Regions from separate parts of the Bacillus sp. LQ01 genome, predicted to be linked through region 1. Evidence: predicted binding sites of a transcription regulator. Region 1 holds the regulator's gene; each other region holds the start of a gene.
What was found. The regulator Rex, encoded in region 1, represses fermentation and respiration genes when NADH is low (regulators of the CRP and FNR family bind a similar motif). The targets are predictions, from matches to a motif close to TTGTGAAATATTTCACAA.
Positions count from the first base shown of each region.

Region 2: AC22L0_RS28035 (DoxX family membrane protein) is a predicted target of Rex. The motif match lies at 4,650-4,667, and genes of this name have one in related genera.
Region 3: AC22L0_RS02995 (formate/nitrite transporter family protein) is a predicted target of Rex. The motif match lies at 3,681-3,698, and genes of this name have one in related genera.

Region 1 covers NZ_JBYEZL010000012.1:5,460-12,877, reverse strand. Annotated here, with positions in the region: gene tsaD (tRNA (adenosine(37)-N6)-threonylcarbamoyltransferase complex transferase subunit TsaD) at 1-54, shown strand, start outside; gene AC22L0_RS28820 (ABC-F family ATP-binding cassette domain-containing protein) at 540-2,465, opposite strand; gene AC22L0_RS28815 (redox-sensing transcriptional repressor Rex) at 2,653-3,282, shown strand; gene AC22L0_RS28810 (YdiK family protein) at 3,312-3,503, opposite strand; gene AC22L0_RS28805 (CPBP family intramembrane glutamic endopeptidase) at 3,500-4,249, opposite strand; gene groES (co-chaperone GroES) at 4,628-4,912, shown strand; gene groL (chaperonin GroEL) at 4,951-6,585, shown strand; purine riboswitch at 6,726-6,827, shown strand; gene guaA (glutamine-hydrolyzing GMP synthase) at 6,992-7,418, shown strand, end outside.
Region 2 covers NZ_JBYEZL010000009.1:68,930-76,347, forward strand. Annotated here, with positions in the region: gene AC22L0_RS28010 (NAD(P)-dependent alcohol dehydrogenase) at 1-716, shown strand, start outside; SAM riboswitch class I at 796-910, shown strand; gene AC22L0_RS28015 (MetQ/NlpA family ABC transporter substrate-binding protein) at 996-1,808, shown strand; gene AC22L0_RS28020 (methionine ABC transporter ATP-binding protein) at 1,821-2,861, shown strand; gene AC22L0_RS28025 (methionine ABC transporter permease) at 2,836-3,504, shown strand; gene AC22L0_RS28030 (SDR family oxidoreductase) at 3,543-4,319, opposite strand; gene AC22L0_RS28035 (DoxX family membrane protein) at 4,712-5,218, shown strand; gene AC22L0_RS28040 (DUF4256 domain-containing protein) at 5,291-5,857, opposite strand; gene AC22L0_RS28045 (S9 family peptidase) at 5,965-7,418, opposite strand, start outside.
Region 3 covers NZ_JBYEZL010000001.1:554,067-561,484, forward strand. Annotated here, with positions in the region: gene AC22L0_RS02975 (LutB/LldF family L-lactate oxidation iron-sulfur protein) at 1-846, shown strand, start outside; gene AC22L0_RS02980 (LutC/YkgG family protein) at 846-1,556, shown strand; gene AC22L0_RS02985 (prepilin peptidase) at 1,669-2,391, shown strand; gene AC22L0_RS02990 (cyclic-phosphate processing receiver domain-containing protein) at 2,406-2,717, shown strand; gene AC22L0_RS02995 (formate/nitrite transporter family protein) at 2,745-3,596, opposite strand; gene AC22L0_RS03000 (TerC family protein) at 3,799-4,593, opposite strand; yybP-ykoY riboswitch at 4,676-4,849, opposite strand; gene AC22L0_RS03005 (TrkH family potassium uptake protein) at 4,888-6,207, opposite strand; gene AC22L0_RS03010 (alpha/beta-type small acid-soluble spore protein) at 6,322-6,507, opposite strand; gene AC22L0_RS03015 (MaoC family dehydratase) at 6,655-7,098, opposite strand; gene phaP (polyhydroxyalkanoic acid inclusion protein PhaP) at 7,200-7,418, opposite strand, start outside.

The sequences.
Region 1 (7,418 bases):
AAGCGTGCAACATTAGCCTTAAATGCAAATCCAGGATTAGATATTGAAGCATAGTTATGCACATAATTAACCACAGGTTGTGGATAAAACCCATATTGTCTGTTGATAATGTGGGTTTTATTGTGTATATAAAATGTTGATAACTTTTTTGTTGATTGTGGATAATGTGGAAAAGTTATTTTAAGGTTTATTTTATAAAGGTGGATATGTGTATAAACTTGTGGATAAATAGGATGATGTCAGACCTTTGAATTTGTTCTTTTTCGGGAAATAAAAAGTAAGAAGATATCCCCGAAAAACATTTTGAAACATCCCCCTATTATAGAAGATGCTAATATTGTCAATCTTTGTCGTTAAATCGATATTTCGTGTCGAATTGTTAATATATATAGGGTTACAATAGATATATTTGAAAAATCGTTGGTATATTCTAAGTTACGATTGATATACTCAAAAAATTGTTTCTGTATTAAAAGAAAAAAAGATGTCGCATAGTCAAAAATCCTGACTTATGAGACATCTTCCTTATTTAAATATGCTTATACATGCAGCTCTTCCCATTCTGCCATGCAAGTTTCAAGTTGTTCTTGTAGCGTTTGCTTTTTAGTTGTAATTTCACTAGCTTTTTCATAATCTGCATATATTTCTGGTAAGCAAAGTTGATCTTCTAACGTAGCAATTTCTTCTTCTAATTCCAATATACTTTGTTCTAGCTCTTCAATTTTTCTAGTGCGTTGACGCTCTAGTTTTTTACGCTCTTTTTCTTCTAAATAATTTAATTTCTCTTGTGCAACCACCTTTTGAACAGGAATGTCACTTTCTTGCTGTTCAAGTTCTGCACGTTCAATCATTTCATTTTTCTTTTCAACGTAGTAATCGTAATCCCCTAAATATTCCTGTGCACCTTCTGTTGATAACTCAACCACAGTCGTTGTTACACGGTTAATAAAGTAGCGGTCATGTGAGACGAATAGAAGAGTCCCTGGATAATCAATTAAAGCATTCTCCAAAATTTCTTTACTATTTAAATCAAGGTGGTTCGTAGGCTCATCTAGAATTAATAAATTTGACTTTTGCATCATAAGTTTTGCAAGAGCTAATCGAGCTTTTTGTCCACCACTAAGGGAAGATACTGGTTTCAGTACATCATCTCCTGTGAATAAAAAATTCCCGAGTATAGTACGGATTTCTTTTTCAGGTTGCAGTGGATATTCATCCCATAGTTCATTTAAAACCCGTTTAGAAGATGTTAAGTTTGCTTGTTCTTGATCATAATAACCAACAGATACATTTGATCCGAAAGAAACATCACCATTTAATAGTGGTAACTTATTCACAATAGACTTTAACAATGTGGATTTCCCAATTCCGTTTGGACCAACTAAAGCAACACTATCTCCGCGAGTTAAGCGCATAGTTACATGTTCAATTATAGGGTTCTCATCATAGCCAATGGTTGCATCATTTACTTGTAAAACATCATTTCCACTTTGCTTTTCAATATCGAAGTGGAATGATGCTGACTTAGAATCCCCTAATGGTCTCGTTAATAATTCCATTCTGTCTAGTTGTTTACGACGACTTTGAGCACGTTTCGTTGTAGAAGCGCGAGCTATATTCTTTTGAACGAAGTCCTCAAGTTTTGCGATTTCATCTTGTTGTTTTTCGTAACGTTTCATTTCTTGCTCATATAATGCTGATTTTAAGTCTAAATATTTACTGTAGTTACCAACAAATCGTCTGCTTTCTTTATTTGAAATTTCATATACTTGTGTAACGAGTTTGTCTAAGAAATAACGGTCATGTGAAACGATTAATATTGCGCCAGGATAACCTTGTAAATATTGCTCAAGCCACGTTAATGTTTCGATGTCTAAATGGTTTGTAGGCTCATCCAAAATAAGTAAGTCTGGTTTTGTTAATAATAATTTCCCGAGAGCTAATCTTGTTTTTTGCCCGCCGCTTAAAGTAGAGATCGTCGTCTGGTGCGTTTCAACTGGGAAGCCAAGGCCGCTTAAAATGGAGCGAATATCCGCTTCATATTGATATCCACCTTGATCTTTATAATTGAGTTGCAATTGGTCATAATCAGCTAACAATCTTTCATATGTAGCTTCGTTTGAAAAGTTTTCTTCTTTTCCCATTTCTTGCTCAAGTCTTCGAAGTTTTGTCTCCATTTGCTGTAAGTGGGTAAAGACGGTTAGCATTTCATCCCAAATTGTTAAAGACGTTTCTAGTCCAGTATTTTGAGCTAAATATCCGATTGAGACATCTTTCGGTTTTATAATTTCGCCACCATCATGAGATAATTCACCAGCGATAATTTTTAATAATGTAGATTTGCCTGCTCCATTCCTTCCAACTAATGCGATACGATCTTTTGTTTGTACTTCCAATTTTATGTTTGCAAGAATCGTTTCTGCACCGTATAATTTCGAAAGCGCGTTTACTTGTAATAAAATCAATGTTTTCACCTCAAATAATTTCTTAACTTTGCCATGTTTATATTTCTCAATCATACTAAAAATAGTGTATAGTTTAAAATAAAGAGAGAATACTTCTTCTCTTTATTATACAAGGAATTTAATGAGTGCTAAACTTCTGTATTTGATTAAAGTATATGAATAAAGATAGGAAGAGAGGAGAGGTCATATGGATCAGCAAAAGATTCCACAAGCCACTGCTAAAAGATTGCCTCTATACTATCGATTTATCCAAAACTTATCTCTTTCTGGTAAGCAGCGTGTTTCATCGGCCGAATTGAGTGAGGCAGTAAAAGTAGATTCCGCAACAATACGAAGAGATTTTTCGTATTTTGGAGCGTTAGGGAAAAAGGGATATGGATATAACGTAAATTATTTATTATCATTTTTCCGCGAAACACTTGATCAAGATGATATAACACGTGTAGCACTTATTGGAGTAGGTAATTTAGGGACCGCTTTCTTACATTATAATTTCACGAAAAACAATAATACAAAAATTGAAATGGCATTTGATGTTAGTGAAGAGAAAGTTGGAACAGAAATCGGGGGCATTCCTGTATATCATTTAGATGAATTAGAAGAGAGATTATCAAATGATATACAAGTGGCAATATTAACAGTACCGGCTACAGTAGCACAAGCTGTAGCAGATAGATTAGCTGAAACGAGCGTGCACGGTATTTTGAATTTCACACCAGCGCGATTAAACGTATCAGAGAATATTAGAATTCATCATATTGACTTAGCTGTAGAGTTACAAACATTAGTTTACTTTTTGAAAAACTATCCACAATAAAACGCAGAGGAAGCGACCTCTGCGTTTTATTATTGTTTCTTCTTTGTGAATTTAATTAATATAAGGCGAAGTGCCAAATTAAAATCAATTGTTGCCATAACTGCAAATAGTATTGTCCACATATTCCAGATTGTATCTGTCACGTTCGTAATGGCGAAGCGTGTAAAGATACATCCAAGAAGGAAGTATAGTGCAGCCATGAACAATGGTGAGTTTCTCATACAAAAAATCCTCCGATAAAGCCTTGCATTTTTTCAGCTTCTTTAATCATTTCTTGAATTTGTTCATTGCTCATAAAAATTTGCCCAATAGCGACCAATGTATTCATCGCAACATGAGCTGCAATCGGAACGATAATCCGTTTCGTCTTCACATATAAGAAGGCGAATACGAGCCCCATAGCAGTGTATACCAATAAATGAGTAAAATCAAAATGAATTGCTGCGAATACAAGCGAACTAATGATAGCTGCGATAAAGAAGTTAAACTTCTTATAAAGTGCACCAAATAAAATTTTTCTAAATACGATTTCTTCTAAGATAGGTCCAATTATAGATACAACAATAAGGAACCAAGGGGTCGTTCTTGCAATCTCCATCAGTTTCATTGTATTTTCTGAACCTTGTTTAATTCCTAGCAGCTGCATCTCGATCATACCGGCAACTATTTGTGAAAAGAAAGCCAAGAAGAACCCGATGAAAATCCATCCAATAGTAGCTGGAGCAGAAGAGCGCTTTGGATCTAAATGCCTGTCACGAATATCTGTTCTAAGTAACCAAAGTACGATACATAATGCAACAAAGAAGCTAATAATTGCCCAGTGTCCCGTTATGATTTGTCCTTTTTCCTCAATGGTAAATCCTCTATTATCATAGAGTCCTGTTTTTAGGAGAAGTGGCAATCCAACAACGCCAGATAACTGCATTAAAATGTATGTAACGATAATCCACCAGTATTGTTTCTTCAAATGGTTTAACCATCCTTTCTAACTATAGTGTATGAGATAAGTTAGGATAACATGTAAATATGCTACCTACGATATAAACCTCACTTGAATTATGTTTTTTTCGTAAATCCTTATTTGAAATTATAATAGAAGACAGGAGAAAGTTGTGTGTGTAGCGAAAACAACTTAGGGTGTCCTTTCATATTGTAACATACGAGCAGTGGAAACAACGATTCATATAGTAAAGGCAGTATTCTATATAGTGATTTGCGAAAAAATTATGATTTTTTTACTTGCAAAAGAAATTGAGATTATTTATTATTATAAGTGTGTTAGCACTCGGATGACTTGAGTGCTAATAAAAGAAATTTACATAACAAAATGAGGAGGTTATTGTTCATGCTAAAGCCATTAGGTGATCGCGTTGTAATTGAGCTTGTTCAAGCAGAAGAAAAAACAGCAAGTGGTATCGTATTACCAGATACTGCAAAAGAAAAACCACAAGAGGGTAAAGTTGTTGCAGTAGGTACTGGTCGAGTGCTTGAGAATGGTGAGCGTGTTGCTTTAGAGGTAGCAGCAGGTGATCTTATCATCTTCTCAAAATATGCAGGTACTGAAGTGAAATATGAAGGTACAGACTACTTGATTTTACGTGAAAGTGACATTTTAGCAGTTATCGGTTAATTATATAAATCTTAAAAAATCCAAGGGGGTCAATTATTATGGCAAAAGATATTAAATTTAGTGAAGAAGCACGTCGTTCGATGCTTCGCGGTGTCGACACTCTTGCAAACGCAGTAAAAGTTACGCTTGGACCAAAAGGTCGTAACGTTGTACTTGAGAAAAAATTTGGTTCACCACTTATTACAAATGATGGTGTAACAATCGCAAAAGAAATCGAATTAGAAGATGCATTCGAAAACATGGGTGCGAAATTAGTAGCAGAAGTTGCTAGCAAAACAAATGACGTAGCTGGTGACGGAACAACAACTGCAACTGTATTAGCGCAAGCTATGATTCGTGAAGGTCTTAAAAACGTAACAGCTGGTGCTAACCCAATGGGTCTTCGTAAAGGTATCGAAAAAGCTGTTACTGCTGCAATCGAAGAATTAAAAACGATTTCTAAACCAATCGAAGGTAAATCTTCTATCGCACAAGTAGCTGCTATTTCTGCAGCTGACGAAGAAGTAGGTCAATTAATCGCTGAAGCAATGGAGCGCGTTGGTAACGACGGCGTTATTACTTTAGAAGAATCTAAAGGCTTCACAACAGAATTAGACGTAGTAGAAGGTATGCAATTTGATCGTGGATATGCATCTCCTTACATGATTACTGATTCTGACAAAATGGAAGCAGTTCTTGATAACCCATACATCTTAATCACTGACAAAAAGATTTCTAACATTCAAGAAATCTTACCAGTATTAGAGCAAGTGGTACAACAAGGTAAACCACTTCTTATCATTGCTGAAGATGTAGAAGGCGAAGCGTTAGCTACATTAGTAGTGAACAAACTTCGTGGTACATTCAATGTAGTAGCTGTTAAAGCTCCTGGATTTGGTGACCGTCGTAAAGCAATGCTAGAAGATATCGCAATCTTAACAGGTGGCGAAGTAATCACTGAAGAATTAGGTCGTGACTTAAAATCTGCTACAGTTGAATCTTTAGGACGCGCTGGTAAAGTTGTTGTTACAAAAGAAAACACAACTGTAGTTGAAGGTGTAGGAAGCACAGAACAAATCGAAGCTCGCATCGGTCAAATCCGTGCGCAATTAGAAGAAACAACTTCTGAATTCGATCGTGAAAAATTACAAGAGCGTCTTGCAAAACTTGCAGGTGGCGTAGCGGTAATTAAAGTAGGTGCAGCAACTGAAACTGAGTTAAAAGAACGCAAACTTCGTATTGAAGATGCACTTAACTCAACTCGTGCAGCAGTAGAAGAAGGTATCGTTGCAGGTGGTGGTACTTCACTTATGAACGTATACACAAAAGTAGCTTCTATCGTAGCTGAAGGCGACGAAGCAACAGGTATCAACATCGTACTTCGCGCACTAGAAGAGCCAGTTCGTCAAATCGCAATCAACGCTGGTCTAGAAGGATCTGTAGTTGTAGAGCGTCTAAAAGGCGAAAAAGTAGGCGTTGGTTTCAACGCAGCTACTGGCGAATGGGTTAACATGCTTGAGTCTGGTATCGTAGATCCAGCTAAAGTAACTCGTTCTGCACTTCAAAACGCAGCATCTGTTGCAGCTATGTTCTTAACAACTGAAGCTGTAGTAGCTGACAAGCCAGAACCAAATGCACCAGCAATGCCTGACATGGGCGGCATGGGCATGGGCGGTATGGGCGGAATGATGTAATTCCGTTTGCCCTAAAAAACATCCATTTCTATATAGAAATGGATGTTTTTTTATGTTTTTTAGAAAAGGAAATGAATTTCTGTAGAATTTTGTCGCTTTCTCTCTTGACCATATTGATATTTCATTGTTAGAATCTAGGAAGATAATATAAAACGATCCTTCATATATCCTCAATGATATGGTTTGAGAGTCTCTACCGGGTTACCGCAAACAACCTGACTATGAAGGCAGTGTGTCTTATATTTATAAAGAGCGGAGACTATCTTTCTTTATAAAGCCAGACCCCTGCCTTTTCTTTGTTATGAGACTAGAGGCGGAGGACTGGCTTTTTTTATTATATTGGTAATGCTTTTCGCCAAATTGGTGAAAATATTTATATACGAGAACTAACGTTGGGGTGATTATTTTGAAGAAACAACACGATACAATTATCGTTTTAGATTTTGGAAGTCAATACAATCAGTTAATAGCACGTCGAATTCGTGAGTTCGGTGTATACAGTGAACTTCATCCACATACAATTACTGCAGAAGAAATTAAAGCAATGAATCCAAAAGGGATTATTTTCTCTGGTGGACCAAATAGCGTATACGGTGAAGGTGCATTACATTGTGATGAAAAAATCTTTGAACTAGGTTTACCAATCTTCGGTATTTGTTACGGTATGCAGCTTATGACGCAACACTTCGGTGGTAAAGTAGAGCGTGCAAATCACCGTGAGTACGGAAAGGCTGTTCTTAAAGTAGAGAACGAATCAAAATTATATGCGAACCTTCCAGAAGAGCAAGTTGTATGGATGAGCCATGGTGACTTAGTAACTGGTTTACCTGAAG
Region 2 (7,418 bases), on a different contig from region 1:
TCAGAAAACCGAGAAAACCTATACTTGGCGTAGAGTTATCCGGTGAAATCGAAGACATTGGAACAGATGTAACACAATTTAAAAAAGGAGATCAAGTTTTTGCATTAACAGAACTAAACCTTGGTGGTTATGCGGAATATACATGCGTGCATGAAAGTGGATTAATAGCATTAAAACCTACCAATGTGACATATGAAGAAGCTGCCGTTATTCCTTTCGGCGGAACTTCAGCATTGCACTTCCTTAGAAAAGGACAGATAAAAAAAGGGCAACGAGTACTTATATACGGCGCCTCTGGGTCAGTAGGGACAGCTGCCATACAACTTGCTAAATACTTCGGGGCGACTGTCACAGCCATTTGTAGTAGTTCGAATTTCGATCTAGTAACAACTTTAGGGGCAGACAACATAATTGATTATATGAAAGAAGATTTTACTAAACAGGGCGAGCACTACGATATTATATTTGATGCAGTTGGAAAATATAAAAAGTCTCTTTGTACAGATGCATTAATGCCTAATGGAAAATATGTATCTGTGAACGGAATGATGGCAAAGGTCAGTAAAGAAGATATGAACCTACTAAAACAACTAGCTGAAACAGAAAAGCTAAAACCTGTTATTGATAGAACTTACCGATTAGAAGAAATTGCTGAAGCTCATATATATGTAGAAAAAGGACATAAAAAGGGGAACGTTTCGATTATCTTAAAATAAAATATATTCCGAAAATATCATTGACAATTCTTTTTGTACGATTTACTATTAGTACCATATTCAAAACTACATACACATACTCTTATCAAGAGTGGCGGAGGGACTGGCCCGATGATGCCCGGCAACCGAGCTTATGACGTATAAGCTAAGGTGCTAATTCCTGCAAAACGAGTTTTCGTTTTGGAAGATAAGAGAGGAATCTATTTCGTCTATTCGGCACCTCTCTTATTTTTGGGAGGTGCTTTTTATTTTGGAACGTATATGAAGGGGGATTTATAGATGAAAAAGGTATTATTAAGCATTGTAAGCGGAGCAGTATTATTATTAGGCGCATGTAGCGTGAGTTCAGATAAAGAGGTAAAAGCATTAGACGAGAAAAAGATTACTGTCGGTGTAACAGGTGGACCACATGAACAAATTTTTGAAAAGGTACAAGAAGTTGCAGCAAAAGATGGTCTCGAAATTGATATAAAAGTATTTAATGATTATGTAGCGCCAAACGTATCTTTAGATGAAAAAAGCCTTGATGTAAATAGCTACCAAACGAAATCGTATTTAGATGTATTTAAAGCTGAACGCAATATGAAATTAGCTGAAGTATTTTCAACAGTAACATTCCCTATGGGCGTATATTCTAAAGATATAAAAGATGTAAAAGACTTAAAAGAGGGCGACGCAATTGCTGTACCAAATGACCCAACGAATGAACTTCGAGCTTTAAAATTATTTGAAAAAGCAGGGGTTTTAAAAGTTGATCCAAAGGCTACAGAAAAAGCGACTGCAAAAGATGTAATTGAAAATCCAAAAAAATTAAAGATTGTCGAATTAGAGGCATCTCAATTACCAATACAACTAAGTGAAGTGAAAGCAGCTGCAATTAACACAAACTTTGCATTAGGTGCAAAATTAAGTCCAGCGAAAGATTCTATCTTCCGCGAAGGAAAAGATTCACCATATGTGAACTGGGTCGTTGTTCGTACTGAAAATAAAGATGATGCCGTTGTAAACAAATTAAAGAAAGCTTATCAATCTAAAGAAGTAAAAGAGTTTATCGAGAAAAAATTTGATGGTTCAGTTTTACCATCTTGGTAGGAGCTTACGATAATGATTGAATTAAAAAACATATCCAAAGTATTTACAACAAAAAAAGGGAATGTTGAGGCTCTTAAGTCTACTTCCCTTAAAGTAGAAAAAGGCGAGGTATTTGGAATCATTGGGTATAGTGGCGCTGGTAAAAGTACATTGATTCGATGTGTAAATTTATTAGAAAAACCAACGACAGGAAATATCATTGTAAACGAACAAGACTTAACAACGTTATCGACAAAAGAACTAGCAAAATCGAGACAAAAAATCGGAATGATCTTCCAAGGATTCAATTTACTTAAAACTGTTACCGTTTATGAAAATATCGCATTACCGTTACGGCTTGCTGGCATTCCAAAAGCAGAAATTGAAAAAAGAGTAGAAAAGTATTTACGCATTGTCGATCTTTTTAATAGAAAAGATGCGTATCCAAGCGAACTTTCTGGTGGTCAAAAACAGCGTGTTGCAATTGCTCGTGCGCTATCACATGAACCTGAAGTGTTATTAAGTGATGAAGCAACGAGCGCATTAGATCCCGAAACAACCGATTCTATCCTTGATTTGTTATTAAAGATTAACGAAGAAATCGGAATTACGATTTTACTCATTACACATGAAATGAATGTCATCCAGCGTATATGTGACCGCGTTGCTGTTATGGAACATGGATCTGTAGTCGAAAGTGGGACTGTAAAAGATATTTTCACAAACCCACAACATGTAACCACGAAGAAATTTGTAAATAGCGCATTTGCAGCGAAAATTCCAAAAGAGGTACAGAAAGAACTACAAAGTACTGGAGAAATTGTAACACTTTCATTTATTGGCACTACTTCAGGGGAACCTGCCTTAGCCGTTGCCACAAAACGTTTCCAAGTGTATCCGAATATTTTATCCGGTAATATTACGCAGTTAAAACATGAAGCATATGGGAAACTAGTCGTTCATATGCAAGGGGAACAAAATGAAATCCACCGTGCTTTATCATTTTTACAAGAGCAAGGAATCATCGTAGAAGGAGGTAGAACAGATTATGGGAAACAAGTCCTTTTTGGATGAATGGGGTAAAGTCATATGGGAAGCCACAATCCAAACCTTTCAAATGACATCTATCTCATTACTCATCTCGATCCTTATTGCATTACCACTTGGCGTCACACTTGTTTTAACGAGACCTGGTGGACAGCGTGAAAATAAAATCATCTATCCTATTCTTAATACAATTATTAATATCATTCGCTCTCTTCCATTTATCATTCTATTATTCTTTATTTTACCTTTTACAAAGTTTCTAATGGGAACGTCCATTGGCGTGCAAGGTGTTATCGTACCGCTTGTCGTCTTCACAGCCCCTTATATCGCACGTTTAATGGAGACAGCTTTACTAGAAGTCGATCGCGGTGTCATTGAAGCCTACCAAGCGATGGGAGTCTCTACTATAAAAATCATTTGGCACGTCATGGTGAAAGAAGCTCGTCCCTCCCTTGTACTCGGATTAACAATCGCAACGATCGGCTTAATCGGCGCAACAGCAATGGCTGGCCTTGTAGGTGCTGGCGGGCTAGGGGATTTAGCATACCGCTTCGGACATTTACGCTACGAGCCTGAAGTAATGTATGCAACCGTCTTTATTTTAATTATCCTCGTTCAAGGATTACAGTCTTTAGGGAATGGTGTTGCACGAAGATTGAAGAAAGATTAAAAAAGAAGGCATCTCACCCTGGTGAGATGCCTTCTTTTTTATCTTTTAAATCCACCTTCTGAATGAATAACTTGCCCAGTAATCCACTCGGCCTCTTCACTTACTAAAAATTTAATGAGTCTAGCTGCATCCCTTGGCTCACCAATTCTGCCAAAAGGAAACATCGGCTTTAACCCTTGTTTTATCTCTTCAGTCATCCATCCTGTATCGGTTGGTCCTGGATTAATTGCATTCACTGTTATTCCTAAATGAGCTACCTCTGCTGACAACGTACTAGTAAGAGCATCAATAGCTCCCTTCGTTGTCGCATAAGCTAGTTCTCCTGCCATAGGACCTTGAAATTGCCCCGAAGTAATATTAACAATTCTACCACCAGATTTCTTATCAAATCCCCGGGAAAATTGACTACTGAGCAATGTAGTCGCACGAACATTTACCATATAATGCTTATCTAATTCTTCAGCAGTCAACGTAGAGAAATCATTATTCGTAGAATATGCTGCATTATTAATTAATATATGAGGGTACCCTAATTGTTCAGTAACTTTATTTATAAGCTCTTTTGGTGCATCATTCTGAGTTAAATCTAACTCCATACTTGATACTTTAACACCGTTTTTTAGTAACTCTTCTTTTAATTGTATTTGTTCATTTTTATCAACGCCCCAAGGCATCTCTTTATCGTAAGCTGTCCAATACGTAAAAAATATATCGTATCCTGATTCTGCTAATTCTTTACAAATCGCTGCCCCTATACCATCTAGACGACTTACCCCTGTAATAACTGCTACTTTATTTTTTAATTGGTTCATCATATACTCCTCCAAGTTTAAAGGACGCATATTTTATATAAGAGATATAAACTTTCCCACAAAAAAGACAGATACATAAAATAGGCACCTATCCTTATAAAAGGGATGTACAAGCCAAATATGCATTCCTTGAATGATTTACAGATAACTAAATAAACCCTCGCTTATGAGAGCAAAATTTATCTATCTAGTTTCTAATCATTACAAGTTCATCCACATATTGAGTCTTTGTCTCCTTTACATATATCTCTATTCTTAGTTTATCAAAGCAGATAAAATGTTACAAAAAATAAAACAATTATTCACAACCTATCCTTGTTCACATTCTCTCCATTGTGAATCTTTTCACATTGGATATATAATAAACGTGTAAATACAATATTGGAGGGATTTCAATGGTTATCAATTTTTTAAGAACTGATAAACGTGCTACTTTCATATTATTACTTTTACGACTTTACATAGGATATACATGGTTCGCTGCTGGGATAGGCAAAGTCTTCGGACAATCTTTTGACGCAAGTGGCTTTCTAAAGGGTGCTATTGCTCAAGCATCAGGGGACCACCCTGCAGTACAAAGTTGGTGGGCAGATTTCCTTCAACATTTTGTCCTTCCAAACGCAGACCTATTTAGCTTTTTAGTTCAATGGGGAGAAATTTTAGTAGGTCTAGGTTTGATTTTAGGCGGATTAACAAAAACAGCTGCATTTTTCGGAATCATAATGAATCTTTCATTTTTATTAAGCGGAACTGTTAGTGTAAACCCAAACCTGCTTATTTTGACTATGTTCATTTTAGTTGCAGGGCAGAACGCTGGACGTATTGGATTAGATGGCTATGTTTTCCCTAAACTTTTCCGTAAAAACAACCACAGAACATATAAATTAAGTAAAACTGCGTAGTAACAATTTACTTTTAAAATATAAATAAGAAAAAGAGCCTGAATATAGGCTCTTTTTCTTATTTATCCTAATTTAAACTTTTAATGAACCACGAAAACCTCTGGCAGCATAGTAAGAGTCTGCTCCATTGTGGTACACGAAAACATGTCCAAAGCGATAATCGCAAAATAGAGCTCCACCAAGCTCTCTAATATCTGAAGGTGTTTGTACCCAACTCGATGATTTCATATCAAAATCTCCAAGTTGTTGTAACTCTCGATATTGTTCTTCCGTTAATAACTCAATACCCATAGCGGACGCCACATCAATAGCGTTATTTTCTGGTTTATGCTTTTTTCTTGATTCTAACGCTTCAAGATCATAACAAAGACTTCTGCGGCCTTTAGGACTCTCCTTTGAACAATCATAGAAAGTATATTCGTCCTTTTCTTCATCATAACCAATAACATCCGGCTCACCACCAGTTACTTCCATTTCGTTAAGTGACCACAATTTTTCATTATTAGTAGTCAGCTTCGCTTCAACTTTAGCCCATTCAAGACCTTCATGGCGGTTCATGTTTTTCTCAAAACGAGCTTGCAATACTTTCAATAACTCTTCACGTTTTTCTACTAGTAAGTCATTTTTATTTCCTGTCATATTAGTCCTCCCTGATGTATGTACTGATAGTAGTTTAAGTATATATTTTATAATAAATCATCTCAATATGAAGACCGTTTCAATCATATGTCTTGTACAAACATCTATTACAAAGTCCTAAAACCCTCCATACTCTCTTCAAGCATATAGTGTGAAAACCACATCAAGTTCTGCTTCATAATAGCCACATGAACTCCTGGTTGGTCAGAACTATATGCCATTCCTTTAAATATAATTAATTCTGTATCAACTTCCATATCCATTAATCCTTGATATAGATCATATGCATTTGTAATCGGAATTCTTGCATCCTTTTCCCCATGTTGAATTAAGGTAGGCGTACAAGCTGATTTAATATACGTCATAGGTGATGTCTTCGTATATATATCTGGATCATTCCATGGAGTATTTCCTAAATACATTCTAATAAAGTAAGGTATATCTGTATTTACATAATGGGTACTCCAGTTAGTTATTCCACCGCCAACTGAAATAGCTTTAAACCTGCTACTAAATGTAGAACAAAAAGCTGATACATATCCACCATTGCTCCATCCCATAACTCCTACTCTATCTTTATCTACTATCCCTTGATCAACTAGTTTATCAACTCCTGATATAACATCGTCGTAGTCAGCAATCCCCTGTTTTCTATAGTTAGCTTTTAAAAATTCATTACCATAACCTGAACTTCCTCTGTAATTTGGTTCTAAAACGATAAAGCCTTTTTCAACAAACTGTTCAATCGGATATTTCTCATTGAAACAGTCTGAAAATATCGGAAAAGATGCCCAAGCCGGACCGCCGTGAATTACTACTAATAAAGGATATTTTTTATTAGTGTCAAACTCTACTGGCGTTGATAAAACACCTTCTATTTCAAGACCATCACTACTTTTCCATGAGATGATTTCCCTGTTACTTTTAAGTTTCCCTTTGAAAAAGCTATTTTCATCCGTTATTTTTTTATCGTCTAAATAGATTTCAAAGGTTTCATTTGTTATAGCCTTATTATAGGTTATATGATTTCCATCCTTTGTTATAGAGGCATCCATTATAAAGCCATCTATCTTGTCGCTTAATGCTTCCACAGTGCCATCTTCAGCTAGTAATCCAATACGATAATTCGTTTTATCCTGCCATCTAATTAAAATTCCTTTAGCTGTCCACTGTAATGGCATAACTGTACTATCAAAGTTTGTTAGAGGCTGAATTACCTCTCCAGTATTCATATCATATATCTCTAACGTACTATCTTGTATATGGTTTCTATAGTAATCCTTCTCTCTTATGCTTGCTGTGTAACATATTTTACTGCCGTCAGGAGAAAAGCAAACACTCCCTCCCAACAACTTATCCACATTCAGCTTTTGTAGCTCTCCAGCTTTAATATGGAGTATGTATAGATCTCCATTTATATAATCTGCCATATTTGAGCTTGGTGCCGCCATAAATACAACCTTTTTACCATCATTTGAAATATCAAATTCATGGATATGAAAATCCTTACCATCCGTTAATTGATAAACAACTCTGTTCTCGTGTTCATCTGTATCACTTT
Region 3 (7,418 bases), on a different contig from region 1:
CGTGAGAAATTTATGGATGCAGAAATTGGTGTAACTGGTTGTAACTTTGCTGTTGCAAATACTGGCTCTCTTTGTTTAGTAACGAATGAAGGTAATGCAGATCTTGTTATGTCAATTCCTAAAACACAAATAGCGGTAATGGGTATGGAACGTATGGTTCCGACAATGGAAGAATTAGATGTTTTAGTTGGTTTACTATGTCGTAGTGCAGTAGGTCAAAAATTAACAAGTTATGTAACAGTAGCGGGGCCAATTCAAGAAGAGGAAGTTGATGGACCTGAAGAATTTCATTTAGTTGTTGTTGATAATGGTCGCTCTCAAATTCTTGGATCTGAATTCCGTTCAGTATTACAATGTATTCGTTGCGCTGCTTGTGTTAATGTATGTCCTGTATATCGTCACGTTGGTGGACATTCATATGGATCGATTTACTCAGGACCAATCGGTGCGGTATTAACACCGCTTCTAGGTGGATATGATGATTACAAAGAGCTTCCTTATGCATCTAGTTTATGCGGAGCATGTACAGAAGCTTGTCCAGTAAAAATTCCATTGCATGATTTATTATTAAAACATCGTCAAGTCATCGTTGAGCAAGAAGGTCGTGCACCACTTGCAGAAAAACTGGCTATGAAAATGTTTAGTATGGGTGCTTCTTCAGCTGCTTTATATAAAATGGGTTCAAAAATGGCACCAGCGGCAATGAGTCCATTTACATCTGGTAATCGTGTATCAAAAGGTGTTGGACCACTTAAAAACTGGACGGATATTCGTGAATTTCCAGCTCCAAGTAAAGAACGATTCCGTGATTGGTATAAAGATCATAAGAAAGGCGGGGATAAATAATGACAGGATTAATTCAAAACCGTGATGCCTTTCTAGATAACATTGCAAAAGAACTTGGGCGCGCGCGTAAAACAGAAGGTGTAGAGCGTCCAGTATGGAAAAGTAATGTGAATATAGAAACGTTAAAAGATTATTCACAAGAAGAATTACTAGAAGTGTTTAAAGAGCAATGTACAAACATTCATACAACTGTAGTAGAAACGACAAACGACCGTTTAGGTGAAGACCTTCAAAAAGTAATCATGGAAAACGGCGGGGGACCTATTTTATTATCAGCAGATGCGCGTTTTGATGCATATGGTTTAACATCTTTATTTAAAGAAGAACTTCCAAAACGAGATGTTGAAGTAAATGTATGGGATCCAGAGAGAAAAGACGAAAATATGCGTTTAGCTGAAAAAGCGAATATTGGTATTGCATTTAGTGATTATACATTAGCTGAATCTGGTACAATTGTTGTACAAAGTCATAAAGGTCAAGGGCGTTCTTTACACTTTTTACCGACTGTATATTTTGCTATTATTCCACGTGAAACACTTGTGCCTCGTATTACACAAGCAGTTCAGGATATGAACTCACGCGTAGAAAATGGGGAGACAGCGGCATCTTGTATTAACTTTATTACAGGGCCAAGTAACTCGGCTGACATCGAGATGAATCTTGTTGTCGGAGTACATGGACCATTAAAAGCAGTTTATTTCATCGTATAAAAGAGGGGAAAGCAGGCCTGGAAATGGCCTGCTTTTTAGTAGAATAAAGGATAATATGAAGTAGAAGTTCTCTCCTTTTTTTGCTATGTTTTTTGGGAAAGGAGAGGAAGGGATGTTCACTTATTTATATGCACTGTTAGCAGGGATGGTGTTTGGTTCTTTTTTTATGCTAGTTGCGATGAGGGTTCCATTAGGTGCTTCTATTATTACCCCGCGTTCACATTGTGATTATTGCAAATATGTGCTAAGGACAAAAGAACTAATCCCCATCATTTCATTTTATATACAAAGAGGCTGTTGTACGAATTGTAAGAGGAAAATTCCAATTATGTATGTAGCATTTGAATGTATAACAGGAGGTATATTTCTTCTTACAGTGTATATGATTGGAATAGAACGAGAGCTTATTATTATTTTATCCCTTTTTTCGCTACTTCTTATTATTTCAGTTACAGATTACTTATATATGTTAATTCCTGATTGTATTTTAATTTCGTTTGCCTTTTTACTCATTCTCGAAAGTGTTTTTGTACAATTAGTTACTTGGACAGATAGTATAGCTGGTAGTGGTGTTATATTTATTTTGTTATATTGCATGCAAAAGATATATCCAGAAGGGCTTGGCGGAGGAGATATAAAACTACTTTCGTTACTTGGATTTATAGTAGGAGTGAAAGGAGTTTTTATCGTTTTATTTTTAGCATCTTGTTTTAGTCTTTGTTTTTTCGGGATTGGTATCGGATTAAAACGTATAGAAGTACGAAAGCCAATTCCATTTGGTCCTTTTATTAGTCTCGGGGCAATATGTTATGTATTGGCCGCATATTCAAATTAGAGAGGGAATCGAAAATGAACGTATATATGGATGATCAAAGAAGTTGCCCGTTCGGGTATGTGCCCGCAACTACAGTAGAATGTGCTTTGCAAATGGTTCGGGATTATGATGTGAATATTCTTTCTCTTGATTTTAATATGGGATGGGGAGCGAAAAATGGACTAGATTTTGTAGAAGCTTTTTGTACAGAGGGGTTATATGTAAATGAAATTCACTTTCATACGAATGATGTCATCGGTATGCACAAGATGAAACAGAGAATGGATAAGGGAAAGGAAGAAGGAGAAATTACTCCTCACCTTGTTATTAAATACGTGGGAAGCTAAAAACTCCAAAGTAAAACTTTGGAGTTTTTAATGTTTCATATGGGCTTGTAAAGGAATAATCTCTTCTTGTTGAGCTGTTGCGATTTCAGTTTCTTCCTGTTGAACTTCAGGCGTTTTCTTTGTTAAGTAGTGGTATACCATACCGACAAATACTGATCCGCCAATAATGTTACCAATTGTAACAGGAATTAAGTTATGAATAGCACCTGAAAAAGAAATTGTCTCAGGATGCGGTGAAACTAAAGATAAAGCAAAGAGTGATAAGTTTGCAATACTATGTTCGTAACCAGATAAGAAGAATGTGAAAACAAGTAGCATCATGACCATTATTTTTGCTGTGTCACCTTTAACCTGAGAAGGTAAGAAGCAAGCAAGACATACGAGCCAGTTACATAAAATGGCTTTAAAGAATAACTGCATCGTAGGTGTATTCATCTTTCCTTCAACGACTTTACTCATTAAGTGACCGTGATCAATTGCTTCAAAAATTCCAGTTGCGTAAAATAGTAAGGCAAAGAATAATGCGCCGGCTAAGTTACCTGCATAACAAGCAACCCAGTTACGAAGTGTATCAGAAATCGTTGTTTCTTTTCTTAAAGTTGCGACAGTAAAGTACATTGTGTTCCCAGTAAACAATTCAGCACCGCCATATATAATAAGTACGAGAGCAATCCCGAAAAACATAGAAGCGGCTAAATAAGTTGCTGGTGAATCTGCAATGTGAAAAAAGTTACCTAATTTAAAACATAGTACAATAATAAAACCGATATAAATACCAGCAAGTGCAGCACGAATGAAATATTGCATTGGGTTTGTATCTAGTATTTTCTTTTTGCTTTTAGCCAGTTTGACAACATAATCTAGTCCTTGTTCTAGCATGAGTAATACGCTCCTTTAGTAAATCTTCTATAAATACTCCTTATATGAATAAAGTACATGGAATTGTTCTTACTTTCAATAAGTTTGTGCAATGTTTCACAAAAAGGACATACATACATTAAGAAAACGTTTACAAAAGGTAGTATAATGGAATTTTTTCTGGACATTGCGAGGAAGAAAGGAAAAAGAAAAAGCGCTGTAATTACAGCGCTTTTTCGTCTAAATTCTTTTCCACTTTTACTTCTACTTCTTTTGAGAAGAACCAACCACCAACTGCGATTCCGACTAATACAATCCAGAATGTAAGCTTCCACGGAGTGGATTCTGGGAATGAATGTGGAATTACATTTAATGCAGGATGTGCTAATGTATAAACTGCTAGCTTCACACCAACCCAACCTACAATTAAGAATGCTGCAGTTTCAAGCCCTGGTTTACGTTTTAAGATTTGTACGAAAGCAGTTGCTGCAAATCGCATAATGATTAATCCGATAAGTCCACCTACAAAGATAACAACGAATTGCCCAGTATCAAGACTACCAATTGTACCTAGTCCTGTTTTTGGTAAAGTCATTGCTAGTGCAACAGCAGCTAAAATTGAATCAACTGCGAAGGCGATATCAGCAACCTCAACTTTAAATACAGTCCACCAAAAGTTCTCTTGTTTTTTCTTTGCTTCTTTTTCTTCTGTTTCTTCATCTGTATTCTTTTTAACATATGTTTTAAATAAGTGATTACCAGCGATAAACATAAGGTAGATGGCACCGATTGCTTGCACTTGCCATACATCGACTAAGAACGAAATCATAAATAACGATCCAAATCGGAAAACGAATGCCCCCGCTAATCCGTAAAATAGTGCTTTCTTTCGTTTTTCTTCTGGTAAATGTTTTACCATAATTGCAAGAACAAGAGCGTTATCAGCCGCTAAAATCCCTTCAAGTGCAATTAGGATGAGTAATACCCAACCATACTCCAATAATAATGATACATCCATGTACATTCTCCTCTCATCTCTATAACTTCTAAATAAGTGAAGAATTTCCCCACTATTTAGTTTCCCCATACTCCTGCCTATTAACTTTGGGAGAATCTGGAAATGAATGCAAAAAAGACCTCTGCCGTTAATAGGCAAAGGTCTTGCTAGACATATGTAATAAAAATGCCAACAAAGCCGGAAGAACTAAGTTCTACGTAATGACGACTTTGTTTCCAAGATATATTCTTGGACGCTACTCCCCTTTGGAGATATGTTATTGTATTCTCATTATATGGATAATTTATACGGTTGTCAACCTGTTAAAATATCTTCATTCGGATATTTTATTTTTCGGTTCTTTTTACGAGCAAATGAAAATGCCAATGTTAAAGGACCCATTTTCCCAAAAAACATCATAAAAATAATAATCGCTTTTCCAATTATAGTTAAGTGGGGTGTTAAGTTCATACTGAGGCCAACAGTCCCAAATGCTGAAAATACTTCGAAAGCACTCATCAATAGAGGAACTCGTTCAGTAATACTCAAAATTAAAATAGCAAAAAAGATAAATGAAATAGAAATAATAGTAATGGTTAATGATTTGACAATGAGAGTATCTTTAATGGATTTTTTAAATACGACAATATCTTCTTGTTGTTGTAAAAATTTAAATACGCCAAAAAATATGATTAAAAATGTTGTTAACTTAATCCCCCCACCCGTTGAAGCACTACCAGCACCAATAAACATAAGTAGCATCATTAATAGTAGGGAAGGTTTTGACAATGTAGAAATATCAACTGTATTAAAACCGGCAGTTCGCGTTGAAATTGCTTGGAAATAAGAGGCCATTCCTTCTTCAAATGGGGTAAACCCTCTCATAGAAAGGGAGTTATGGAACTCGAATATAAAAATAAAAAGGGTAGCAATAATGTTGATGATTAGAGTAGAAGAGAGCATAAGTTTTGAATGTAGTGTAAGGTTTTTAAAGTTTTTCTTTCTTTTTATGTCTACGATCACTGTAAAACCAATTCCACCTAAAATGATGAGAGAGGAAATGACGAAATTGACAATAATGCTATGAGAATGGGACATTAAATTATCGCTCCACACAGAAAAACCAGCATTGTTAAAGGCTGAGATTGAATGGAAAAAACTATAATAGATCCCTTTGGTAACCCCGTATTTTGGTACCCACTCAAAAGAAAGAATTAAAGTAGCGATACATTCGACTGTAAAAGAGAATAAAAATAATGCTTTGGCAAGACGGATGACGCCGCCTATATTCGTTTGATTTAATGCTTGTTGCAGTAAAATCCGATTTTGAAGACCGATTTTTCTTCCGAGCATAATCGCAATTAAGACAGCAAAGCTCATAATACCAAGCCCGCCAACTTGTATAAGCGTTAAAATGATACATTGTCCAAACAAAGTAAATACTTTTCCAGTGTCCACAACACCAAGCCCTGTAACCGTACAAGCAGAAACTGTTGTAAATAAAGCATCGAGCCATGAAATAGACGTTGTTGTAGCAATTGGAAGCTTTAATAAGCATGTACCTATAATTGATAACATGATAAAAGACAAAGTAAGAACGCGGGGAGGACTCATACGAATGTTAATCCGTTTCATGTTATATATCGTTCCTTTCTGTTTGCTCTTACTAGTATGTGAAAAAGTCCGATTATGTATGTGAAAAATAGAAAGAGGCAGAGAATATCTGCCTCTAAGCCATATGTTATATTATTATCCACGTAATTGTTGTTGAGCTAAAGAAACAAGACGTTTTGTTACTTCACCGCCAACTGATCCGTTAGAACGAGATGCTGTATTAGACCCTAAGCTTACGCCGAATTCTTGTGCAATTTCATATTTAAATTGATCAAGTGCTTGTTCAGCACCTGGAACTAGTAATTTGTTTGTTTTTGCCATGATGATACACATCCTTATGAGTAATCCAGTCCAGATAAGTACTTATCTGAATTGGTACTGTTATTTTATGTGGAACCGGCGTGCTCATACGCGGAAGTAATCGGTGTGATTAGAAGTTATTGGATAGAAAAAAGAGTAGCAAATTTGCTACTCTTTTTTTAGTATTGTCGCTGTACCTTCCACGACAATATCATCCGATTGATTATATATATTTGTTTGCAACGTAATGATTTTTTTATCGTCACGCTTCTTAATAACCTCTGCCACAACGCGAAGTGTATCACCGATTTTGACAGGGGCACGGAATGAAACATTTTGGGATAAATAAATCGTATTTTTGCCTGGGAGTTTCGTTCCAAGGATGGTAGAAATAAAACTCGAAACGAGCATACCATGGGCAATACGTTCTTTAAACATTGTCGTTTTCGCAAAAGAATCTAAAATGTGAATAGGATTCACATCTCCAGTCAATTTTGCAAAATTGATAACATCTTCATCTGTAATTGTTTTTGTAAGGGATGCTTGATCACCGACTTGAATCTCATCATAGCGAAGCTCCGGAACAGTTTGTGCTTCTTGAAATGGATTCATTTTGTCCTCCTTCTTTTCCATATCGAAAAATGTTAGCCATCTTGATGTAGTAGGAGGAAGAAAGAGTTTTGTTTGTGCTGCGGTTAGCTCCCACATTTTTCTTACTTGATGGAAGTAAATAGATTTTTTGAGTTTTCCTCGAACTTTTTTGCGAGTTCCAACTGTTTTGACTTGAACTCTTCCAAAAAACCCTCTAACTGTTTTTGAGCCTCTTCACGTTGTAATTGTTGTTGCTCAATAAATTGTTTTGTTGTTTCTTCAAATTGACCGCTTGTTTGTGTAAGAATTGACAAAGATGTTTTTGTAGGAGAAACAGTAAG